DNA from 4 places in the Kitasatospora sp. NPDC058492 genome. Region 1 is predicted to be linked to each of the others. Evidence: riboswitches for the same ligand, from Rfam matches in the RefSeq annotation. Region 1 holds a riboswitch; each other region holds the start of a gene.
The links. A riboswitch is a leader RNA that binds a small molecule or an ion and turns the genes downstream of it on or off. The one in region 1 is predicted to bind cyclic di-AMP.
Positions count from the first base shown of each region.

Region 1 (4,160 bases):
TCATCCTGCGCGGCTACGCCTCGATGACCGGCGAGCTGGCCGGCGACCAGTGGAACGAGGGTGACGTCTCCTGCTCGGTGGTGCGCCGGGTCGCGCTGCCGGACGCCTTCTTCGCCTTCGACGGCCTGCTGGAGACCTTCCTGACCGTCCTCGACGAGTTCGGCGCCTTCCCCGCCGTGATCGAGGCCGAGCTGGACCGCTACCTGCCGTTCCTCGCCACCACCAAGGTGCTGATGGGCGCGGTGCGCGCGGGCGTCGGCCGGGAGACCGGGCACGAGGTCATCAAGGAGCACGCCGTCGCCTCCGCGCTGGCGATGCGTGCGGGCGCCCGCGAGAACGAGCTGCTGGACCGGTTGGCCGCCGACGAGCGGATCCCGCTGGACCGGGCCGGGCTGGACGCGCTGCTGGCCGACCGGCTCTCCTTCACCGGTGCGGCCGGCGCCCAGGTCGCCGAGGTGGTCCGCCAGGTGGAGGCCGTCGCCGCCGCCTACCCGGAGGCCGCCAAGTACGCGCCGGCCGACATTCTCTGACGGGCAGTACTTCCTGACGATTCGTCAGCCGGCTGAGGGCCCTGCCGCCGATCCGGTGGCGGGGCCCTCGTCCGTGTGGACGTGGCCCGGGTCGAGTGGTGGGGTGGTGCCGCAGGCCCACTCGCAGTCCGGCTCGGCCACCGGGCGGTCCACCGGCGCGAGCACGTTGCCGCGGACGGTGGCGAAGGCCGTCAGCCCGCCGGTGACCAGCAGCCCGGCGCAGATCAGCATCGCGGTGCGGAAGGCGGAGTCCACCGCGGACGGCACCCGGTAGGCGTCGCCGCTCAGCCCGGCGAGCGAGGGCAGCGCGGCGACCGCGAGCAGCCCGGCCGCGCGGGCGGCGGCGTTGTTGACGCCGCTGGCGATGCCCGCGTGCCGGACCTCGACGGCGGCCAGCACCGTCGCCGTCAGCGGCGCGACCAGCAGGGTCATCCCGCAGCCCAGCACCGTGACGGCGGGCAGCACGTCCGCCCAGTAGGAGGAGCCGGGGCCGGTGCGCAGCATCAGCAGCACCCCGGCGGCGCACAGCAGCGGACCGACGGTGAGCGGGATCCGGGGGCCGATCCGCTTGCCCAGCCGCCCGGCGCGCGCCGACAGGGTCAGCATCAGCACGGTGATCGGGACCAGGGCGAGGCCGGAGACCAGCGGGGAGAAGCCGGAGACGATCTGCAACTGCACCACCAGCAGGAAGAACACCCCGCTGAACGCCGCGTAGACGCAGAGGGTGACCAGGTTGACGGCGGTGAACAGCCGGGAGGAGAAGAGGCCGAGCGGCAGCATCGGCTCGGCGGCGCGGCGCTCGACCGCGATGAAGGCCGCGCCGAGCAGCAGGCCGATCGCGCCGGTGAGCCAGACCGCGGGGGACAGGCCCTCTCCGGCGGCGGTCAGCGCGTAGGTGATCGCGCCGAGGGCGAGCGCGGCGAGCAGCGCGCCGAGCACGTCGAAGCGGCCGACGGCGCTCTCGTTCCGGCTCTCGGGGACGAACCGGGAGGTGACCGCGACCACGGCGGCCGCGAGCGGCAGGTTCAGCAGGAAGATCCACCGCCAGCCGGGGCCGTCCACCAGCCAGCCGCCGAGGAAGGGGCCGACCGCGGCCGACACCCCGCCGAGGCCCGACCACAGGCCGACCGCCGCCGAGCGGTCGTCCGGGTGGAAGACGGCTTGCAGCATGGCGAGCGAGCCGGGGGTGAGCAGCGCCCCGCCGATGCCCTGGACGGCGCGGGCGGCGATCAGCACGTGGATGGTGGGGGCGGCGGCGCAGGCCGCGGAGGCGGCGGCGAACCAGAGCACGCCGATCAGGAAGACCCGGCGCCGGCCGTACCGGTCGCCGAGCGCGCCGCCGAGCAGGATCAGTCCGGCCAGGGTGAGCAGATAGGCGTTGAGCGTCCACTGCAGGGACGCGAGGGAGGCGCCGAGATCGGTGCCGATGCGGGGCAGCGCGACGTTCACCACGGTGCCGTCGAGCATCGCCATGCTGGAGCCGAGCACCGTCGCGAGGAGGACCCAGCGTCCCCGCGAGGTGCCCAGGCGCAGTGTTCCTGCTTCGGAGGTGGCCACGGGCCGATCCTGCGCCCGTGGGGCGTACGTGACAAGGGTCACCGGGGGGTGTGTCGGTGGGTGCGCGGTGCGTGAGCGGGTGGGTGCGCAGCGGTGGCGGAATCGGCGCAGCGTCGTGGATCAGTGGCGCCGGGTGAATGGATTGTGCACGTACGGTGCAGCCGATCATTCGGAGGGTCACCGCAGCTCGGGGGGTTGTTGCCGGTTCAAGTGATCGACATTGCTTCACCCGAACGGATGGGTTTTAGTTCAGCGACCGCCCGGCCAGTCCGGACGGATCCACCGGGTGGAACGCCGAATCCTGCCGCTGCCCGGTGGCTCGCACCGAACTCTGTACGGCAGGAGCGGGGGACCCACAGGTAAGTCGCCGGACCGGAAACGGCACGCTTTCGCGTACCCGGATCCAGGGCCGGCTAGGGGTGAAGCCGCATGTGCGGCCGGGCAACTCCAGCCCGAACCCGACAGCTCACCTCGCAGGCGTCGGAGAGGAAAATTCCATGCCTGCACAGGCTCGTCGTATCGCCCTGCCCCGCGCCGCCCGCATCGGGATCGCCACCGCCGTCACCGGTGTCTCCTTCGCCCTGCCGCTCGTCACCGCGATGAGCGCCCAGGCCTACCCCGCGCCGGCCGCCGCCGTCACCGCCGCCCCGGCCGCCGCTCCCGCCGACCAGGCCCAGGCCCCGTCGCAGGAGAGCTACCGCGTCGTCAGCGGCGACACCCTGTCCCGGATCGCCGACGCCCAGCACGTCGAGGGCGGCTGGCAGGCGCTGTACGACCACAACCGCGAGGTCGTCGGCGGCAACCCGGACCTGATCTTCCCCGGTCAGCAGCTCGTGATCGCCGGCCCGGCCGCCCCGGCCAAGCCCGCCGCCCCGGCGAAGCCCGCCCAGCCGTCCGCCCAGGACGCCGCGCCGGCCACCACCGCCGCCAAGCCGCAGGCCCAGCTGGAGGTCCGGACCGAGGCGGCCAAGCCGTCCGCCCAGCTCCAGACCCAGCTGCAGACCGCCGCGCCGACCACCGCGGTCACCGCCGTGCCGGTCGCCGCCGCCTCGGCCTTCGTCGCCCCGCTGGCCAGCCCGAAGCTGGGCACCGCCTACGGCGTGGCCGGCTCGATGTGGGCCTCCGGCCACCACACCGGCCAGGACTTCGTCGCCTCCACCGGCACCCCGCTGCGCGCCGTCGGCAACGGCGTCGTGGTGAAGGCCGGCAACGGCGGCGCCTACGGCAACGAGGTCGAGATCAAGCTCGCCGACGGCCACTTCGCCGAGTACGCGCACCTCTCCTCGATCGGTGTGAAGATCGGTCAGGCCGTCAAGGCCGGACAGCAGATCGGCCTCTCCGGCGCGACCGGCAACGTGACCGGCCCGCACCTGCACTTCGAGATCCGCAACGGCTCGGAGTACGGCTCGGACATCAACCCGGTCGCCTACCTGCGGGCCCACGGCGTCGCGCTCTGACCCGTGCCGGATGCACCGGATGCACCGGATGCACCGGATGTGTCGGATGCGTCGGGTGAGGAACCACCGCTGCTACGGGGCGAATCGACCACCCGGGATGGTCATGTCGGGTGACCGCTCGACCGGGTGATCGCCGCAGCAGTGGACATGGGCGCGGGACACGCCCAGGCCGGCCCGGCTCGCGAGACTTCTCTCACGAGCCGGGCCGGCCGCTGTCGTTTCCGGACCTTTTCGGGTGCCCTCGGGGCAAGTTGACGATACGTCAGGCGCGTTGGTGGGCCGGTTCAGATCCGGTGGGCGGGCAGCCCGTGCTGGGCGGCGGTCAGCAGCTCGTGCATCCGCTGCCCGAAGTCCTCGGTGTCGGCGGCCGGTTCGGGGAAGACCAGGCGGACGTCGCGGTGGCCGTGCGGGTGGTCCAGGCGCAGGACCAGGCCGTGGCGGTCCAGGGCGAGCGGGCGGACCTCCGGGTGCTGGGCGAGCAGGTCCGGGTCGAGCAGCCGGGTGAGGACGGCGAGGGCGTCGGCGTGGTCGTCGGCGAGGTGGGTGAGCATGGCGGCCTCGTAGCGGGCCAGCGGGTCGGGTGCGGCGTGGGCGAGGTCGCCGGCGGTGAGTGCGC
Region 1 is NZ_JBHXMU010000021.1:35,213-39,372, forward strand. Features, by position in the region: gene purB (adenylosuccinate lyase) at 1-530, shown strand, start outside; gene ACFWPI_RS16225 (MFS transporter) at 555-2,087, opposite strand; cyclic di-AMP (ydaO/yuaA leader) riboswitch at 2,400-2,582, shown strand; gene ACFWPI_RS16230 (peptidoglycan DD-metalloendopeptidase family protein) at 2,585-3,544, shown strand; gene ACFWPI_RS16235 (DUF2470 domain-containing protein) at 3,829-4,160, opposite strand, start outside.

Region 2 (4,160 bases), on a different contig from region 1:
TCGCGCGGCTCGAAGGGGAGGTAGCGGGTGACCTCCGGGTCGCCGAACAGCCCGTGCAGCGCGTCCACGTCGCCGGGGGTGTGGTGATACTCGCGGATGGCCAGCCGGGGGCCGGTGAGTCGTACGGGGACCATGGCAGCCGACCCTACTCCCGGCCAGCGGTTACCGTTCGAGCTATGAACGACGAAGACCTGCGGCTCGCCCCGCGCACCAGGGCCGCCGACCTGCTCGCCTGGGCGGCGGAAGAGGACCGCACCCCGGTGGCCGAAGCGCCGCTGCGCGCGGTGCTGGCCCTGCTGGAGCTGGGCGAGGGCAGGATGCACGACGGCTGGCCCGAACTGACCTCGAACGCGGTGGAGCACCTGCTGTACGAGCGGCTCCACCTGTACGTCCAACCCGAACCGGAGGCGGACCCGTTCGCGTACGGCGCCGCCGTCCGGCTGCTGACCGACCACCAGCGGGCCGCCAAGCGGCTCAACGCCAAGCGCCAGGAGCGGCTGCACGCCGAGGCCGAGTGGCAGGGCGAGGTCGCGGCCGGGCTGCTGCGCCGCGCCGACCTGGTGACCTGGCCCCGGCTGTACGCGCTGCTGCTGCACGCGTACGGGGCGGACGTCACGGATCCGGAGGCGGTGCGGGAGTGGCTGACCGGCTTCCGGGAGCTGGCGCAGGAGGAGCGGCTGGCCAGGTTCGCCGCACTGGCGCAGACCGGCTGGCTGGACGAGGTGGACGAGCAGGGCTGGAGCCCGACCCGGGTGATCTCGGTCGGCATGGCCACCGACGGCGCGCGCCGGCTGCTGGAGCAGGGCCTGATGCGGCGCAGCTACCGCAACCTGACCGAGCTGACCGCGCTGGGGCGGCCGATGCCGGACGAACTGGCCGGGGACTTCGGGGCGTTCGAGGAGGCGGCGGTGGAGGCCGCGCTCGACCTGTACGGGGAGTGGACGGTGCCCGGGCTGCCGCGACTGCTGGTGGAGGAGTTCCCGGACCTCGCGCCGGAGCCGGGGCAGGAGGAGATCGACGCGTACCTGGCGGGGCCGGCGCAGGAGGAGTTCGACGCCCGCCTGGAGGAGCTGGCGGGATCGGCAGTCCCGGCGGACCAGGCAGACCCGACGGACCCGACGGACCAGGCTCGGGAGTGACGCGGCGAAGCCCCGGCCGCCGGTGCCTTTCGGTTCCGGCGGCCGGGGCTTCGCGGGTGCGTCAGGGGTTGAGGCCGCGCTGCTGGAACCAGGTCTCCGGGTCGACGGGGGCGCCGCCACCGGGGCGGACCTCCACGTGCAGGTGCGCGCCGGTGACGTTGCCGGTGGCGCCGACCTTGCCGATCTGCTGGCCGGAGCCGACCTTGCCGGAGCCCTTGATGATCGAGGAGAGGTGGCAGTACCAGATCTCGGTGCCGTCGGGCAGGGTCTCGACGATCCGGTAGCCGTACGAGCCGGACCAGCCGGCCGAGGTGATGGTGCCCTGGCCGACCGCGTAGACGGGGGTGCCGGTGTCGGCGGCGAAGTCCAGGCCGGTGTGCAGGTGGGCCCAGTAGCGGGCGCTCTGGCCGTAGTGGGCGGTGAGGTGGTAGTCGCGCACCGGCAGGGTGAGGGCGGCGGCCTTGGCCCGCTCGGCCTCCTCGGCGGCCCGCTTGGCCTCGGCCTCCTTGGCGGCGGCCTTGGCCTCCGCCTCCTTCGCGGCCTGGACGCGGGCGTCCTCCTCGGCGGCGGTGCGCTGGCTGTCGGCCTGCAGCTGGATGCGGGCGGCGAGCGCGAGGCCGGGGTCGGCGGAGAGGGCGACCGGGGTCTCGTCCGGGGTCTCGATGGCGGGGGCGGCGGCCGGGGTGGCGGAGGCGAAGCCGGTGGCGCCCAGGGTGGCGGCGACGGCGGTGACGCCGAGCAGCGGGGAGGTCCCACGGACCTGACGCGGCATCCGGTGCCGGTTGGTCTCGGCGTCCGGGCCCGCGTACTCGGGGCCGTCCGGGCCGGGGTGGTCGAGGAGCCGGGTACCTGCTGCGAGGCCGGCCGGGTGTGCCGGGGTGTGCGTCGACGCCACGGAGGCGCGCTCCTTTCCTTCCTTCGCGCCTACCGGGTTAGCTGACGGGTTCGGAGCAGGAAGGTCTCCTACGGCTGGGCCGGAGCCCCGCCGATTCACCCCAAGGAACGTGGTTCCCCGGCTCCCTGACCTGCCCGGAGGCCGGTCGGCGGGATTAGGCGACGGCGCACGGTGCCGTCTGGGTACGGCGTTGAGGACCGCGCTGCGTTATCAAACGTTAATCCTAGGAGGCCCTGATTCCAAGCCGTTCGCCCGGGACGACCGGAGACGGACGGGGCACTCTGGGACGCGAAGGGCGTTTTGTCCCCCTTGAGCCCCTTGGGCACGCTTGAACACCATTGACGCCACCTCACGTGATCGGACGTCAACGGACGGCCCTTCATTCAGGCACTCACCACCGACCTCCCCCGCCCCACAGGGTGCGAAGGCTTGACGGCTAAGGCTATTAGCCTTAGCTTTATGGCTATCGGCAGCACGCCGAAGCCCGCACCGGCAGCCCCCGGAGGCCCACCATGAACGCCACCAGCGCCCCCACCACCCAGTACCTCGACGTCACCGGCGGCCGCCTCGCCTACGACGACACCCGGCAGGGCGACGGCGCCCCCGTCGTGCTGCTCCCCGGAATGCTCGACACCCGCGCCGCCTACCGGCACCTCCACCCGCTGCTGGCCGCCGCCGGCCGCCGGGTCATCACCATGGACCTGCGCGGCTTCGGCGAATCCTCGATCGTCTGGGACGACTACTCCCCCGCCGCCATCGCCACCGACGTCCTCGCCCTGCTCGACCACCTCGGCATCGGCCGCGCCGTCCTGGTCGGCAACTCCTACACCGGCGCGACGGTCGTCAAGGCCGCCGGCGACGCCCCCGAGCGGGTCGCCGGCATCGCCCTGATCGACGCCTTCGTCGAGAACCCCCCGCCCGGCGCCCTCATGCGCGGCGCCCTCCGCGTCATGGGCACCCTGACCGTCCACTCGCCCGCCTTCTGGGGCCTCTACCACCGCAAGCTGGCCTACCCGGGCGCCAAGCCCGCCGACTTCGACACGTACGTGGCCGGACTCGTCGCCGCCATGCGCACCCCCGGCCGCAAGACCGCCACCCGCGGACACGTCAGCGGGGACTCCGCGCCCGTCGGCTGGACCGCGGCCGTCCGCTGCCCCTCGCTCGTCATCATGGGCAGCAAGGACCCCGACTTCCCCAAGCCGGAAGCCGTCGCCGACCGGCAGGCCGCCGCGCTCGACGCGCGGAAGGTCATGATCGACGGATCCGGGCACTACCCGATGGCCGACAACCCGCAGGCCACCGCCGGCGCCCTGCTGCCCTTCCTCGCCGAACTCGCCTGAGCCCGCCCACCCCGTCCGCCCACGTCAGCCCCGCCCCCACGCGCCGCCCCGCCCCGCCCCGCCACGTACGCCTTCCACCGACGGAGAGCCCACACCATGCCCCGAGTAGGACTCACCCCCGAGCAGGTCGTCGACCACGCCCTCGCCCTCATCGACGAGCAGGGCGCCGACGCCCTCACCCTGGCCGCCGTCGCCGCCCGGGCCGGGGTCGCCACCCCGTCGCTGTACAAGCACGTCAGCGGCGGCCTCACCGAACTGCGGCGGCTCATCGCCGTCCGGGTCACCGAGGAACTCGCCGACCGGCTCGCCGAGGCCGCCGTCGGCCGCAGCGGGGACGACGCCGTCGCCACCGTGCTGCGTGCCTACCACGCGTACGCCACCGAGCACCCGCACCGCTACAACGCCCTCCCCCAGGCCCCGCAGCCGGACGACGACCTCACCCGCGCGGCCGGTCGGCTCGTCGGGGTGATCATCGCCGTCCTGCGGGAGTACGGCCTCGACGGCGCGGAGGCGATCCACGCCGCCCGCACCGTCCGCTCCGTCGCCCACGGCTTCGCCTCCCTCTCCATCGGCGGCGGCTTCCAGCTCGCCGAGGACCTGGCCACCACCCAGAGCCGCCTCATCACCCTCCTCACCACCGGCCTCCGCACCTGGCCCACCCCCTGAGACGCCGGCCACCGCACCGACCGCGGCACGACCCGCCCGGCCTCCCGCGACGGCGGAACGGCCAGCGCCCCGGGTGACACATGCGCGAGAAGTCGGCCCCGCCGACTTCCCGTGCGGCGG
Region 2 is NZ_JBHXMU010000009.1:21,857-26,016, forward strand. Features, by position in the region: gene ACFWPI_RS08580 (GNAT family N-acetyltransferase) at 1-134, opposite strand, end outside; gene ACFWPI_RS08585 (hypothetical protein) at 177-1,139, shown strand; gene ACFWPI_RS08590 (M23 family metallopeptidase) at 1,201-2,034, opposite strand; cyclic di-AMP (ydaO/yuaA leader) riboswitch at 2,047-2,205, opposite strand; gene ACFWPI_RS08595 (alpha/beta fold hydrolase) at 2,547-3,374, shown strand; gene ACFWPI_RS08600 (TetR/AcrR family transcriptional regulator) at 3,471-4,040, shown strand.
Region 2: linked by a shared signal. The riboswitch ahead of ACFWPI_RS08590 (M23 family metallopeptidase) and the one ahead of ACFWPI_RS16230 (peptidoglycan DD-metalloendopeptidase family protein) in region 1 are both predicted to bind cyclic di-AMP.

Region 3 (4,160 bases), on a different contig from region 1:
GCGGCTGTGCTTGCTACTCCGCGGAACGGAAGCGCGGGAAGGCGCCGCGGCCGGCGTACTCGGCGGCGTCGTCGAGGATCTCCTCGATGCGCAGCAGCTGGTTGTACTTGGCGACGCGCTCGGAGCGGGCCGGGGCGCCGGTCTTGATCTGGCCGCAGTTGGTGGCGACGGCCAGGTCGGCGATGGTGACGTCCTCGGTCTCGCCGGAGCGGTGCGACATCATGCAGCGGTAGCCGTTGCGCTGGGCCAGCTCGACGGCGTCCAGGGTCTCGGTCAGCGAGCCGATCTGGTTCACCTTCACCAGCAGCGCGTTGGCGGTGCCGGTCTCGATGCCCCTGGCCAGGCGGGCCGGGTTGGTGACGAACAGGTCGTCGCCGACCAGCTGGACCTTGTCGCCCAGCTTGACGGTCATGGCCTTCCAGCCGTCCCAGTCCGACTCGTCCAGCGGGTCCTCGATGGAGACCAGCGGGTAGGCGTCGACCAGCTCGGCGTAGTACTCGATGAGCTCGGCGGCGGAGATGGCCTTGCCCTCGAACTGGTAGGCGCCGTCCTCGTAGAACTCGGACGCGGCGACGTCCAGGGCGAGCGCGATGTCGCGGCCGGGCACGTAGCCGGCCTTCTGGATGGCCTCGGTGATGAGGTCCAGGGCCTCGCGGTTGCTGTCCAGGTTCGGCGCGAAGCCGCCCTCGTCGCCGAGGCCGGTGGACAGGCCGCGCTCCTTCAGCACGCCCTTGAGGGTGTGGTAGACCTCGACGCCCCAGCGGACGGCCTCGGAGAAGGACTCCGCGCCGATCGGGGCGATCATGAACTCCTGGATGTCGACGTTGGAGTCCGCGTGCGAACCGCCGTTGAGGATGTTCATCATCGGAACGGGCAGCACGTGCGCGTTCGGGCCGCCCAGGTAGCGGAACAGCGGCAGGTCGCTGGCCTCGGAGGCGGCGTGCGCCACGGCCAGCGAGACGCCCAGGATCGCGTTGGCGCCGAGCGAGGACTTGTCCGGGGTGGCGTCCAGGTCGAGCATGGCCTGGTCGATCAGGCGCTGCTCGGTGGCGTCGTAGCCGACCAGCTCCGGGCCGATCTGCTCGATGACGGCCAGGACGGCCTTCTCCACGCCCTTGCCGAAGTAACGGTTCTTGTCACCGTCGCGCAGCTCCAGCGCCTCGAAGGCGCCGGTGGAGGCACCCGACGGGACAGCGGCACGACCGGTGCTGCCGTCGTCGAGGCCGACCTCGACCTCGACCGTGGGGTTGCCACGCGAGTCGAGAATCTCACGGGCTACGACGACATCGATGGACGGCACGAGGCATCTCCTTGCGGAAGCAGGGTCCGGCTGACGTTGGGTGCTGCCGGCGGGACGATTGCGGAGTCGTTACGACCAGAGCCTAACCGCCCCGGCCCCCGGGGCCGCGCTGGCCTCGGTCCCGTCTCAGCGTGTGGCCCCGCTACCCACCAGTAGTTCACCTGCTTGCCTGATCGAAGCGGGCGAATACGGGGGAATGCGGGCGAAGGGGGACGGCGCCCGTCCCCCTTCGCCCGCAGGGCGCGGGCCGCTCAGCCGAGGTGCAGCACCTGGCCGGGCATGATCAGGTTGGGGTTGCCGCCGACGGTGCCGCGGTTGCCGTCGTACACCGACTGCCAGCCGCCGGACACGCCCTGGGCGGCGGCGATCGTCGACAGCGTGTCGCCGGCCCGGACGGTGTAGTCGTGACCGCCCTGCGCGGCGGCGGGCTGCGCGGCCGGGGCGGACTGCGCGGGCTGCGCGGCGCGGGGCGCGTACTGCGGCTGGGCGGCGGGCTGGCCCGCGTACTGCTGGTAGACGCTCTGGTGGCTGGTCCAGTACCAGGCGCCGTTGTTCTGGTACCAGTACACCTTCGCGTCGGCGTCCCAGCCGGCCTTGCCGGAGAAGCCCTGGGTCTGCGGCTGCGTCTGCTGCGGGGCCTGCTGGACGGGCTGCTGGGCGGCCGGCTTCGGGGCGGCCTGCTGGACCGGCTGCTGGGCGGGCTTCGGGGTCTGCGCCTGCTGGGTCGGCTTGGCGGCGGACTGCTTGGCGGGCTTGGCGTCCGTGGAGGTGTCCACGGAGGCCGGGGCGCCGCCCTTGCTCAGACCGGCCTTCTGGGAGCAGACGGGCCAGGCGCCCGGGCCCTGCGAGGCCAGCACCTTCTCGGCGACCGAGATCTGCTGCGCCTTGCTGGCCTGGTTGGCCTGCGGGGCGTAGGAGGTGCCGCCGTACGCCTTCCAGGTGCTGGGCGTGAACTGCAGGCCGCCGGAGAAGCCGTTGCCGGTGTTGATGCTCCAGTTGCCGCCGCTCTCGCACTGGGCGACGGCGTCCCAGGTGGAGGCCGGGGCGGCGGAGGCGCCGGTGGCGGTGAGGAGCGGCATCGCGAGTCCGACGCCGGCCACACCGGCGACGGCGATGGCCTTCTCGGTCTGGGTGCGACGACGGTGGCGGCCAGTTCCAACGAACAGCATGACGAGGTCCCTCTCCGCACGCCTGCGAGGTGAGCTGTCGGGTTCGGACCGGGAGGTGGCCCGGCCGCCGAAAGCGGAAACGATTCCGCTCGGGCGGCTTCACCCCAAGCCGTTGGGGAACGGCAACAAACCTGGTTCCCCCGCCCCTGCCCAGGGTCTGGTCGGTTTCCCGTGACGCGGCGGGCAGGATTCGGCGTTCCGCGCACGAGGTCCGCAGCTGCGAACTCCAGGGAGAGTAGACAGATCATCAGACCAATAACAAGCTCATATCACCGATATCACACACAAATTACGGCGCGTGGTCAATCGCCTACCAACGGCGGCGGTATGTCCGGATTAATGCGGGTTCAGACCCGGCTCCACGACCCGCCGGAGACGCGCCGTCAGCGTGTCGGAGCGTCGGCCGGCGTGACCGGCGCGTGCGGAGAGCGGGCCTCCGGAGTGAATTCGACCGGGAGTTCCCGCAGGCCACGCATGATCAGGCCGCCCCGCCAGCGCAGGTCCTCCGGGTTTTCCACGAGCCGCAGGTCCGGCAGCCGGGAAAGCAGCGTGGTCAGTGCGCTCCGCCCCTCCAGGCGGGCCAGCGGGGCGCCGATGCAGTAGTGGATCCCGTGGCCGAAACCCAGGTGCGGATTGTCCGTGCGGGCCAGGTCCAGGGTGTTCTCGTCCGCGAACCTGGCCGGATCGCGATCCGCCGCGGCCAGCACCACCAGCACCGGATCGCCCACCGGGATGTCCACCCCGCCGATCGACAGCGGCCGCGTCGCGAAGCGCCACGTCGCCATCTCCACCGGCCCGTCGTAGCGCAGGAGTTCCTCGATCCCGGTGTCCAGCAGCGCCGTCTCGCCGCGCACCACCGACTCCTGCAGCAGCCTGCGCTGCTCCGGGTTGCGCAGCAGCGCGTACGTGCCGTTGCCGATCAGGTTGACGGTCGTCTCGAACCCCGCGAACAGGAGGATGAACGCCATCGCGGCGGCCTCGTTCTCGTTCAGGTGCTCGCCGTGGTCGCTCGCCCGGATCAGGCCCGAGATCAGGTCCTCGCCCGGATCCGCCCGCTTGCGGTGGATCAGCTCCAGCAGGTACGCCCGCATCCGCTTCACCGCCCGCCCCACGCCGCCGCGTTGGCCGCCTCCGTGGCCCGGCTTCGTGTGTCGCAGCATCATCCCGGCCCAGTCCCGGAAGTCGTCCTGGTCCTCGGCCGGCACGCCCAGCAGGTCGCAGATCGCGTAGATGGGGAGCGGGAACGCGAACTCGTGGATCAGGTCCGCCGAACCGCGCTGCGCGAAGCCGTCGATCAGCCGGTCCGTGAGCTGCTGCACCCGCGGCTCGAACTCCGCCACCCGGCGCGGCGTGAACGCCTTCGACACCAGCCGGCGCAGCCGGGTGTGGTCCGGCGGGTCGATGTTCAGCAGATGCGTCATCAAGTCCGCCTGGCGCTCCCCCGGAATTCCCACCCGCCCGGTGCGGTGCGCCTGCTCGCTGTGGTGCGCCGGGTTCTTCGACAGCCTGCTGTCCGCCAGCGCCTGCCGCGCGTCCGCGTAGCGGGTCACCAACCAGGCCTCCACCCCGCTCGGCAGCGTCGTGCGGTGCACCGGGGCGTGCTCGCGCAACCAGGCGTAGGCGGGGTACGGATCGGTGGCGAACTCCCAGGTGAAGAGCTGCGGGGCGGCGGGGTCGGGCTGCACTGGCAT
Region 3 is NZ_JBHXMU010000105.1:6,941-11,100, forward strand. Features, by position in the region: gene eno (phosphopyruvate hydratase) at 14-1,300, opposite strand; gene ACFWPI_RS38045 (transglycosylase family protein) at 1,552-2,469, opposite strand; cyclic di-AMP (ydaO/yuaA leader) riboswitch at 2,475-2,642, opposite strand; gene ACFWPI_RS38050 (cytochrome P450) at 2,853-4,160, opposite strand.
Region 3: linked by a shared signal. The riboswitch ahead of ACFWPI_RS38045 (transglycosylase family protein) and the one ahead of ACFWPI_RS16230 (peptidoglycan DD-metalloendopeptidase family protein) in region 1 are both predicted to bind cyclic di-AMP.

Region 4 (4,160 bases), on a different contig from region 1:
CCGGCGCGGTCTGGCCGACGACGATCCGGCGCTGCTGGACCAGTTGCTGGCGATCCCGCAGGTGCACCTGGTGGTGGACGGCTACAACGTGACCAAGACGGGCTATCCGACGCTGCCGCTGGAGCAGCAGCGGATCCGGCTGCTGGGCGGGCTGGCGATGCTGGCCCAGCGCACGCAGGCGGAGGTCACCTGCGTGTTCGACGGGCAGGACCTGGACGTTCCGGTGATCATGGCGCCACCGCGGGGGGTGCGGGTGCGGTTCAGCCGGACCGGCGAGACCGCGGACGAGCTGATCCGCCGTCTGGTGCGGGCCGAGCCGCAGGGGCGTCCGGTGGTGGTGGTGTCCACCGACCGGGAGGTCGCGGAGGGCGTGCGGAAGGCGGGCGCGCGCCCCGTGGCCTCCGTTCTGCTGCTGAACCGGCTGGCGCGGCCCTGACGGCTGCCGCGACGGAATGACGCCTGGTCAGCGCCCGGTTTGCGGCGGTGTGCACATCCGGTGAAGCCTGCGGGGGAAGTGGAGTTCACGCCTTCGGGGGAGTGGCAAAACCCGTGGATCTTCCCTAGGGTGTGGCGTCAAACCTATTTTCCGGATTCTCACCTGATCGGGTGAGGCCGATGGAAGAAGGAGCAATTCCCTTGGCCTCCCACCGCCGTCCCAAGCAGCCGAGCCGCGCCCGGGTCTCCGTGCTCACCGCTGCCGCGGCGACCGCGGTCGCCCTCTCCGCGCAGGTCGCCGCGCACGCCGCGCCCCAGCCCAGCAAGAGCGACGTCAAGGCGCAGATCGACCAGCTCCAGCAGGACCAGGAGCAGGCGGCGGAGAAGTACAACGGCGCCAAGGAGCGGGCCGACCAGCTCCGCAAGCAGTCCGACCAGCTGCAGGACAAGGTGGCCCGCAGCCAGGACGAGATGACCCAGCTCCAGACCGGCCTGGCCGGCGTGGCGGGCGAGCAGTACCGCACCGGCGGCATCGACCCGTCCGTCCAGCTGATGCTCTCCTCGGACCCGTCCGGCTACCTGGAGAAGGCGTCCAGCGCCCAGCAGGCCAGTGCCAGCGAGTCCGAGGCGCTCAAGGGGCTGCTGGACCAGCAGCGCCGGCTGGACCAGGAGAAGTCCGAGGCCGCCGCCGTCCTGGCCTCGCTCGACTCCACCACCAAGGACCTGAACCAGGCCAAGACGGACGTCAACCAGAAGCTCAAGGCCGCGCAGGACCTGCTGAACTCGCTCAGCGCCTCCGACCGCGCCGCGCTGCGGGCCCAGCAGCAGCAGGACGACCGCGCCTCGCGCGGCAGCGACCGCGCCGACCTCGGCAGCCTCCCGCAGGCCGGCGGCTACGCGGGCGTGGCCGTCGCCAAGGCGATGAGCAAGCAGGGCTCGCCGTACGTGTGGGGCGCCACCGGCTCGACCACCTTCGACTGCTCGGGCCTGATGGTCTGGGCGTACGGCCAGGCCGGCGTCTCGCTGCCGCGTACCTCGCAGGAGCAGGGCAACGTCGGCACCAAGGTCACGCTGGACCAGGCCCAGCCGGGCGACCTGGTCATCTACGGCCCCGACCGGCACCACGTCGGGATGTACATCGGCAACGGCATGGTGGTGCACGCGCCGCACACCGGCGACGTGGTGAAGGTGATGAAGGTCGACGCGATGCCGATCAACACGATCCGCCGGGTCTGACGGTCCGACACGCCCGAAGGGCCCCGTCCGGGCCTGTGATCCACGCCACCCTCCGGCCGGGGGTGGCGTTCGGGTTTTGTCCGCCGCGCGAGTCCCCGGTGAAGACTGATCAGCTTTGCGTACGGCGGTGATCACTATGTGTCATATTCACAAAAGAACTTTGGTCTTCTTCCGTCTTTTTTCTGACAAGGATTTGAACGGATCACGGTTCAGTTACTAGGGTCGTGCCCCGAACCACCGCACTCCCGATCGCCCAGCCAGGGTGACGGCGGTGGTTTCCGTCGAGTTCGTGACGCAGCGGGGCGGGCCCAGTGCCTGCCCGACGGGGAGCCCAGCAGTCGGGGGTGCTGTCGAACGGAGCCGGGGAACCACGTTCCTCCGGGGTGAATCGGCGCCAGGTCGGCCGGTGGAACGGCCGTGAGGCGTCGTAGGGCACGCTTCCGGCCCGAACCCGTCAGCTCACCCGGTAGACGGCGTAGGAAGAAGGAGTCCGCCTTCGTGGCGTCCCATCGTCGTCCCAAGCCCGCTAGTCGCACCCGGGTCTCGATCATGACCGGCTTCGCCGCCGCGGCCGTCGCGCTGTCCGCGCAGTCCGGCGCCCACGCCGACCCGCAGCCGACCAAGGACCAGGTCAAGGAGCAGGTCGACCAGCTCAACGAGCAGGCCGAGGTCGCGACCGAGAAGCTCAACGCCGCCCAGGAGAAGCAGCAGCAGCTGCAGAAGCAGGTCACCGACCTCCAGGACCAGGTGGCGCGGCAGCAGGGGCAGGTGACCGACCTTCAGGGCGGCCTGGCCGAGATCGCCGGCGAGCAGTACCGCAACGGCGGCATATCGCAGACCGTCCAGCTGATGTTCTCCGCCAGCCCGGACACCTTCCTGAGCCAGGCCGACACGCTGAACCAGGCCGGCGGCACCCAGAAGGGCCAGCTCAAGCAGCTCCAGGACGAGCAGCGCAAGCTCGACCAGGTGCGCTCCGAGGCCCAGGGCAAGCTCGCCGAGATGGAGACCACCACCCAGCAGCTGAAGAGCGCCAAGGACGAGGTCCAGGGCAAGCTCAAGGCCGCGCAGGACCTCTTCAACACCCTGTCCGAGCAGGAGCGCCAGGCGATCCGCGCGGCCGAGGAGAAGGCCGCCGCCGAGGCCAAGGCGAAGGCCGACGCCGCCGCGAAGGCCGCCCAGCAGCAGGCGGCGGCCCAGCAGGCCGCCGACCGCTCCTCCCGCGACAACAGCCGCACCGACCTGAGCGCGTCGCAGGCCCCCGCCGCGCCGGTCACCAAGCCGAGCGCCGGCAGCTCGCGCGGCGCCGCGGCGCTGTCCATCGCCGCCTCCAAGATCGGCAGCCCGTACGTCTACGGCGCCTCCGGCCCCGGCTCCTTCGACTGCTCGGGCCTGATGGTCTGGGCGTTCAACCAGGTCGACGTGGCGCTGCCGCGCACCTCGCAGGAGCAGGCCCACGCCGGTACCCGGATCGGCACCGACCTCTCCCAGGCCCAGCCCGGCGACCTGCTGATCTTCTACGGGGACGCCCACCACGTCGGCATCTACGCCGGCAACGGCCAGGTGCTGCACGCGCCCAAGCCCGGTGCGTCGGTCCGCTACGAGGCGGTCGGCAACATGCCGCTGACCTCCATCGTGCGGGTCTGATCCCCGCGCAGGCCCTCCCAGGCCCGGCCTTCCACCACGGAAGGCCGGGCCTGCGGCTTTTCCGGCGCCTCGGACTGATGTCCGATTACGGGTCAAATATTCGGGTTGGCAGGGGTTTGGACTCGGTTGCCCGGACTCGCTAACGTCTGCCACCGGACTCCGCTTCCAGGGCCGCCCGCGTTGGTGCGGCGGCGGGGCCCCACCGCCGGATCGGAGCCGCTGCCGCCATGCCCGTGCACCGTCGTCCCCAACTGCTCGCCCGTGCGCTGGTGCTGACCGCGGCCGCCACCACCGCCCTGGGCGTGACGGCGGGCGGCAGCGCCCAGGCCGCCCCCGCCGCGCCGGACACGCCCACCCGCAAGGACGTCAAGGCGCAGGTGGAACAGCTCTACGGCGAGGCCGAGCAGGCGTCCGAGAAGTACAACGCCGCCCTGGAGACGCAGCAGCGCCTCCAGGGCGAGACGACCGTCCTCCAGGGCGAGATCGCCGTCGCCCAGGACCAGCTCAACCAGTTGCGCGGCGACCTCGCCACCGTGGCCGGCGCCGAGTACCGCGGCGGCGGCATGGCCCAGACCGTCCAGCTGATGCTCTCCACCGACCCGGAGGGCTACCTGTCCCGGGCCCGCACCCTCGACCAGGCCGCCGAGCGGCAGCAGGAGACCCTGCACGAACTGGCCACCCGCCAGCGCCGGCTCGACCAGCGCCGCACCGAGACCGCCGGCAAGCTCGCCGAACTCGACCAGGCCCGCCGCTCGCTCGCCGACAGCAAGCAGCAGATCCAGCAGCGGCTCACCAAGGCCCAGCGGCTGCTGAACAGCCTGGGCGTCGCCGAGCGGGCCCGGATG
Region 4 is NZ_JBHXMU010000029.1:65,821-69,980, forward strand. Features, by position in the region: gene ACFWPI_RS20400 (NYN domain-containing protein) at 1-436, shown strand, start outside; gene ACFWPI_RS20405 (NlpC/P60 family protein) at 637-1,671, shown strand; cyclic di-AMP (ydaO/yuaA leader) riboswitch at 2,010-2,159, shown strand; gene ACFWPI_RS20410 (NlpC/P60 family protein) at 2,170-3,315, shown strand; gene ACFWPI_RS20415 (NlpC/P60 family protein) at 3,543-4,160, shown strand, end outside.
Region 4: linked by a shared signal. The riboswitch ahead of ACFWPI_RS20410 (NlpC/P60 family protein) and the one ahead of ACFWPI_RS16230 (peptidoglycan DD-metalloendopeptidase family protein) in region 1 are both predicted to bind cyclic di-AMP.